One region of the Mesorhizobium sp. 01N446 genome, then DNA from elsewhere that is predicted to be linked to it. Evidence: riboswitches for the same ligand, from Rfam matches in the RefSeq annotation. Region 1 holds a riboswitch; the other holds the start of a gene.
The links. Region 1 has a riboswitch for cobalamin ahead of AC1DPX_RS10275 (DUF1636 family protein). Riboswitches for the same ligand answer to the same signal wherever they lie in the genome.

Region 1 (3,657 bases):
TCCTGACAGGGTTGCCGCCAAAACCCTGCTAGCATGGGCCGGAATCACCCGTCAGACCAACAGCCGAAGCACCCCAGAGTGATGCCTGCATGAAGGAAAAGATCTCGCTTGCCACCGCCCGGCGCATCGCGCTCGCCGCGCAGGGGTTTCTCGATCCCCGTCCCGCCGGCACGCCCGGCCGCCGCCACTTCGCCCGCGTGCTCTCGCGCACCGGCCTGCTGCAGATCGATTCCGTCAGCGCGGTGGTGCGCGCGCATTACATGCCGCTCTATTCGCGGCTTGGCCCCTACCCGCTCGCTCTGCTCGACAATGCCGCCGTGACGCGCAAGCGCACGGTCTTCGAATACTGGGCGCACGAAGCATCCTTCCTGCCGGTCGAGACCTATCCGCTGATGCGCTGGCGCATGCAGCGCGCCGAACGGGGCGACGAGATGTATCTGGGCCTGGCCAAATGGGGCCGCGAGCACGCCGCCTATATAGAAGAGATCTACCGCGAGGTCGTCGCACGCGGTCCGATCGCCGCTTCGGCACTGGAAGGCCAGAAAGGCTCCGGCGGCTGGTGGGGCTGGAGCCATGCCAAGCATGCCTTCGAGTGGCTGTTCTGGGCCGGGCGCATCACGACGGCGCACCGCCGCGGCTTCGAGCGCTTCTACGACCTGCCCGAGCGCGTGCTGCCGCAGGCGATCCTCGACCTGCCGGTGCCCGCCCCGGAGGACGCGCACCGCGAATTGCTGCGCATTTCCGCTCGCGCCCATGGCATCGCGACATCAGGCGATTTGCGCGACTACTTTCGGCTGTCGCCGGCCAACATGAAGGGCCGGCTGGAGGAACTGGTCGAGACCGGAGAACTGCTGCAGGTGCGAGTCGAGGGTTGGGACAAGCCGGCTTACCTTCACAAGGATGCCCGCCTGCCCCGGAAAATCGAGGCGCGCGCCTTGCTCGCACCGTTCGACCCGGTCGTCTTCGAGCGCTCGCGCTCGGAGCGGCTGTTCGATTTCCACTACCGCATCGAGATCTATACGCCGGCCGAAAAGCGCCAATACGGCTACTACGTCCTCCCCTTCCTGCTCGGCGACCGGATCGTCGCCCGCGTCGACCTCAAGGCGGACCGGCCGGCCAGCGTGCTGCGCGTCCACGCCGCCTACGCCGAGCCCGGCGCGCCGCCCGAAACCGCTGCGCAACTGTTCGAGGAATTGAAACAGATGCAGGGCTGGCTCGGCCTTGAACGCATGGACGTGACGTCCGCCGGCGATCTGGGTCCGGCGCTGGCCGACATGACGGTGTCGTAAGCCCGCGTTGACACCGCTACCCGCAAAAGCCTAAATCCGGTCCAGACGGTCCCCTGCCCGCAACGGCAGGGGCTAAGAGGGAATGCGGTGCGGGGTGAAAAATCTCAAATCCGCGGCTGTCCCCGCAACTGTAAGCGAAGAGCCAAGGCCGAAAGCCACTGGGAGTTTCCCGGGAAGGCGGCACCCAAGGCGATGACCCGCGAGCCAGGAGACCTGCCGTCTGCGACAAAAGAATCCGATCGCCCGGCGGGTTTCCGGGCAAGGAGCCCGGTTTTTGGACCAGAACAGCAGTTTTTCGGCTGGCACAACGGACAATGCGTCCGCCGACAGCGAAGCCTTGGCCGGCGTCACGGTCATCGTCTGCGCCTCCTGTCGCGACGAGACCGGCTCGGACGGGCATCCCCGCGCGGGCGAACTGTTGGCGCAGGACACGCGCCGTGCCGCATCTGATGCAAATATCCGCATCCGCACGGTCGAATGCCTCGGCAATTGCAAGCGCCGGCTGAGCGCCGCCATCCTGCGCGACGGCTGCTGGAGCTATGTCTTCGGCGACCTGACCGTGGCCAGCGGCGCCGACCTCGTCACCGGCGCGAAGCTCTTCGCCACCTCGACGGACGGCCTCATCCCCTGGCGTGGCCGGCCCGATTCCCTCAAGCGCGGCCTCGTTGCCCGTATTCCTCCCCTCGGCCTGTTGAAGGATTGATCATGAGCACTTCCGTATCTCGCGTCCCCTGCACCGTCGTCACCGGCTTCCTCGGCGCCGGCAAGACGACGCTGGTCCGCCATCTCCTGGAAAACGCCGGCGGCAAGCGCATTGCCATCATCGTCAACGAGTTCGGCGACATCGGCATCGACGGCGAGATTTTGAAGGGGTGCGGCATCGACACCTGTCCGGAGGAAAACATCGTCGAACTGGCCAATGGCTGCATCTGCTGCACCGTGGCCGACGATTTCGTGCCGGCACTCGACCAGATCCTGTCGCTCAACCCCAAGGTCGACCACATCCTGATCGAAACCTCCGGCCTCGCTCTGCCCAAGCCGCTGGTCCAGGCCTTCCAGTGGCCGACGGTGAAGAGCCGCGTCACCGTCGACGGCGTCATCGCCGTGGTCGACGGTCCCGCACTTGCCGAAGGCCGCGTCGCCAACGACATGGACGCCCTACAGGCACAGAGGACTGCTGACGACTCCCTCGACCATGACGACCCGGTCGAGGAATTGTTCGAGGACCAGATCGCCTGCGCCGACCTGATCATCCTGTCGAAGAGCGACCTGATGGACGCCGCCGGTTCGGCCCGCGCCAACGCCATCATTGGCGAACACTCCGCCCGCGCCGTGAAGATCGTGCCAACCTCGCACGGCAAGGTCGATCCGTCCGTGCTGCTCGGGCTCGGGCTCGCCGTCGAGGATGACATCGAGAACCGCAAATCCCACCATGACGGCGCCTTCGACCACGAGCATGACGACTTCGACACCTTCATCGTCGACATCCCGTCGATCGCCAATCCGGACGAACTGGCCAAGCGTGTCGCCACTGCCGCCGAACAGGAAAACGTGCTGCGCGTGAAAGGCTTCGTCGAAGTCGGCGGCAAGCCGATGCGGCTCCTGCTGCAGGCCGTCGGCCCGCGCGTCAATCATTACTATGACCGCGCCTGGACGGCCGAGGACGACCGCCGCTCGCGCCTCGTCGTCATCGGCCTCAAGGGGCTGAACCGCCCGGCAATCGAGCGTATACTCGCCGGCTGATTTTCAGACACGGGCCGCGATGCATATCCTCACCACGACCTCCGCCTCGCTCGACGATCTCGCCGAGCCGGTCGATCTGCGGCAGACGCCAGCGGATATCGTGGCCCTGTCCTTCACCGACAGCGATCTCGCCGGGCTGGCGGCCGCCTGGAAGGCGGATGTCGGCCGCCTACCCTCGATGCGGCTGGCGGCACTGCGCGACCTTCGCCATCCGATGTCCGTCGATCTCTGGATCGACAGTGTCGCGCGCCACGCCAAGATCATACTGGTGCGCATCCTCGGCGGCTACGACTGGTGGCGCTATGGCTGTGACCAGTTGGCCTCGACCGCACGCGAGCGCGGCATAAAACTGGCGCTGCTTCCCGGCGAAAGCCACGACGAGGATCTCAGGCTGATCGAAGCCTCGACGCTGCCGCGCCAGGAATTGGACGCGCTGCTCGGCTATTTCCGCGAGGGCGGCCCGGCCAATATGGGCGCACTGGTGCAGCGGCTGGCGGGGTTGGCTGGACAGGATGCTTATGTGACTGAGCCGGTCAGCGTGCCGAAAGCGGGCTACTACGAGCCGAACCGCGGCGTCGTCCCCCTCCCCCTCGAGGGGAGGGTCCGGCCGCAGGCCGGGGGTGGG
Region 2 (3,657 bases), on a different contig from region 1:
TGCAGCGTTCAAGCAACTGCTCGAGGGACTGCTCAGGAAACCGGCTTCGCAGCAGGGCTAAATCCCCTTTGCGCGCGCCGCTGTCCACCGCCCGCGATTGACAATCCCCGGGTTGAGCGCATCCTCCCCAGCCATCTCTGGAGGGGAGATTCGGGACATGTGGGATTTCGATATCGGCAGGTCGGTGTCCATCATGATGCGGACCTGGCCTTTCATTGTCTTTCGCATGATCGTCTATTTCGGCATCACGCTGGCCTACATCGTGGCGACCGGCACCGGCGCGTCGGTCGGCTATGGCGTCGGCCATATCTCCACGGATCCCGACGGGCCGATGTCCTTTGCCCTGTGGGGCGGCGTGGTCGGCTTCGGCGTGGTTTCGATCGCCGTCTACTGGATCCGCGAATACATCCTCTACGTCGTCAAGGCCGGCCATATCGCCGTCATGGTCCATCTGATCGACGGCCGGGATGTCCCCGACGGCCAGAACCAGATCGCCTATGCCAGGCAGGTCGTGACCGAACGTTTCGCCGAGGCCAACATCCTTTTCGTCGTCGACCAGCTGGTCAAGGGCGCCATCCGCGCCATCACCGGCCTGCTCGGCGGCATCGCCGCCTTCCTGCCCATACCTGGCTTGAGCGGCCTGGTCTCCTTCATCAACACGGTGATCCGCCTGTCGCTGACCTATGTCGACGAGATCATCCTCGGCTACAACATCCGCATCAATTCGTCCTCGCCCTTCGAAACCGCCAGGCAAGGCGTCGTGCTCTACGCCCAGAACGGCAAGACCATGGTGAAGAACGCTGTCTGGCTGGCGGTCATCATGTGGGGCGTGTCCTTCGTGATCTTCCTTTTGATGCTGGCCCCGGCCGGCGCCATTCTCTTCATGATGCCCGGACAACTCGCCGGCTGGGCCTTCGTGCTCGCCATCGTTTTCGCCTGGGCCTTCAAGGCGGCCTTCATCGAACCCTTCGCAATCGCCTGCCTGATGCAGGTCTATTTCAAGACCATCGCCGGCCAGATGCCCGATCCGGCCTGGGATGCCCGTCTGGCCGAGGCGTCGTCGAAGTTCAGGGAGTTGAGGGACAAGGCGCTGGCCTCCTTCGGCGGCTCGCGCTGGGGCACGGCCGGCGCAACGCGCTGATCGGCGGCACATGTGGGCGCCCAGGCGGCGGTGTTTAGGTGTGCCACCGCTGACTTGAGCGATGCCTCGCCTTGCCCGCAAAACGTCTCGCTCATGATCAGTTCGGGCAGCGGCAGCCGCCGGCCCCAGCCATGCGTTTCAAGGTCGGGTTTGGGCGCGAACTCGGAAACCCGGCCGACGCAGAGATAGGCGATCGGCGTCACGTGCTCCGGAATGGACAGCAGGCTCTTCAACGCCTGCGGCTCGATGATGCTGACCCAGCCGACGCCGACGCCTTCGGCGCGCGCCGCCAGCCAGAAATTCTGCACCGCGCAGACCGTGCTGTAGAGATCCATCTCCGGATTGTGCCAGCGCCCCAGCGGCGAACCCTGCGAGCGCCGCCGATCGCAGGTGATGCAGATGTTGAGAGCGCTTTCGCAGATGCCCTCGAGCTTGAGCTTGCGGTAGAGCCCCTGTCTTTCCGCCTCGATTTCAGGCAGTTCCTGTTCGCGCGCGGCCAGGAACAGGTCGCGCACATCAGCCCGCCGTGCGGCGTCGCGGATGACGATGAAATTCCACGGCTGCATGAAGCCGACCGACGGTGCATGATGGGCGGCAAGCAGCAGTCGTGCCAGCACCTCGTCGTCGAGCCCTGTGGGCAGGAAATGGCTGCGCACATCGCGCCGCGTGAACATGGCGCGGTAGATGGCATCGCGCGCCATCTGGTCAAATCCATCGCCCATAGGAGCGGTCATGGTTTCCGGCATCGCTTGTCCCCTTGCGATTGCAATCAATGCCAGCCGCCTGACCATGCGGATGACGATGCCTGCCAGGCCGGCCTTCTGGCTCGGGATCAACCCACGTCCGGTGCCTTCCCGTCATCGACAGTGGCATTTACCGGCGCGGTCCCCCTTACAGCGTTGGGCACGCCACGGAATTCAACCGTGTTCCCGATTCTCCCGCCAGAGCATTTGCAGCCAAGTGGAATCACTTGGCGTCGCAGAATGCGACTAAACAAACAGACCGGCGGGCACCAGGCAGTGGCTGCGACCTTACGCCGAAGCCTTGGCGGCGCCAATCCCCGTAGCGACGCCAATGGACGCAGGCGCGATTTTCCCCAGTCATCAAGCCGCAATGCATGGCCATCGCGGCGCCGGGGCACTAGATAGGGGGCATGGCCACTCGTCTCTACACCCATCCGATCTTCCTGGATCACATCACGCCGCCCGGTCACCCCGAGCGGCCGGATCGCTTGCGCGCCATCGAGCGCGTGCTCGACGACGAGGCCTTCGCCGCGCTTGATCGCGTCAAGGCGCCGGAAGGCGACGAGGCCACCATCCTCTACGCGCACCCCGCCGATTTCGTCGCCCGCGTGCGCGCCGCAATCCCCGAAGAGGGCCTTGCCCGTATCGATGCCGACACCACCGCCAGCCCGAAGAGCTGGCAGGCGGTGATCACCGCGATCGGCGCCGCCAACGCCGCCGTCGACGATGTCTTTGCAGGCCGCGCCGACAATGTCTTCGTCGCCGCCCGCCCGCCCGGTCACCATGCCGAAAAGACTACCGCGATGGGTTTCTGCTTCTTCAACACGGCGGCGATCGCGGCCCGCTATGCGCAGAAGAAGCATGGCGCCGAGCGCGTCGCGGTCGTCGACTGGGACGTCCATCACGGCAATGGCACCCAGGATATCTTCTGGGACGATCCCTCGGTGCTCTATTGCTCGACGCACCAGATGCCGCTCTATCCCGGCACCGGCGCGAAGAGCGAGACCGGCGTCGGCAACATCGTCAACGCGCCCTTGGCGCCACGGACCGGCGGCGAGGTGTTTCGCGATGCTTTCCTGTCGCGCGTGCTGCCGGCGCTCGACAATTTCGCGCCCGATCTGATCATCATTTCGGCCGGTTTCGACGCGCATCACCGCGACCCGCTGGCCGAGATCAACCTGACCGAGGACGATTTCGACTGGGCGACCGGCCAGCTGATGCAGCGCGCCGCGCGCCACAGCGGCAACCGGCTCGTCAGCCTGCTCGAGGGCGGCTACGATCTGCAGGGACTGGCATTTTCGGTCGCCGCCCATGTCGGGCGACTGATGAAAGGGTGAATGATGGCTGGTGAAACCAATGAAGACGTCAAGGCGATGAGCTTCGAACAGGCGCTCGACGCTTTGGAGAAGATCGTCGATGATCTGGAGCGCGGCGACGTGCCGCTCGACCAGTCGATCCGCATCTACGAGCGCGGCGAGGCGCTGAAGGCGCATTGCGATCGGCTGCTGAAGGCCGCCGAGGACAAGGTCGAGAAGATCAGGCTGTCGCGCGACGGCAAGCCGGTCGGAACCGAGCCGCTCGACGCGGATTGAATGGCGGTCTTGCCTTACCGGTTTTTGGACACGATCATGGCTGAGGATTAAGCTCGTCCCGATTGAAACGGCTCCAGGACAAGAGGAGATACGGAAACGATGTGCAGAAACATCAAGACCCTGTTCAATTTTGACCCGCCCGCAACCAATGACGAAGTCCGCGACGCTGCCCTTCAGTTCG

Region 2: linked by a shared signal. The riboswitch ahead of bluB (5,6-dimethylbenzimidazole synthase) and the one ahead of AC1DPX_RS10275 (DUF1636 family protein) in region 1 are both predicted to bind cobalamin.

What each region holds. Positions count from the first base shown of each region.
Region 1 is NZ_JBFTRA010000002.1:397,099-400,755, forward strand. It holds gene AC1DPX_RS10270 (winged helix-turn-helix domain-containing protein) at 90-1,289, shown strand; cobalamin riboswitch at 1,319-1,524, shown strand; gene AC1DPX_RS10275 (DUF1636 family protein) at 1,564-1,992, shown strand; gene cobW (cobalamin biosynthesis protein CobW) at 1,995-3,032, shown strand; gene AC1DPX_RS10285 (cobaltochelatase subunit CobN) at 3,052-3,657, shown strand, end outside.
Region 2 is NZ_JBFTRA010000003.1:111,812-115,468, reverse strand. It holds gene AC1DPX_RS14820 (TetR/AcrR family transcriptional regulator) at 1-61, shown strand, start outside; gene AC1DPX_RS14815 (hypothetical protein) at 158-1,141, shown strand; partial or broken gene bluB (5,6-dimethylbenzimidazole synthase) at 1,258-1,842, opposite strand; cobalamin riboswitch at 1,936-2,116, opposite strand; gene AC1DPX_RS14805 (histone deacetylase family protein) at 2,295-3,221, shown strand; gene AC1DPX_RS14800 (exodeoxyribonuclease VII small subunit) at 3,225-3,476, shown strand; gene AC1DPX_RS14795 (DUF2277 domain-containing protein) at 3,576-3,657, shown strand, end outside.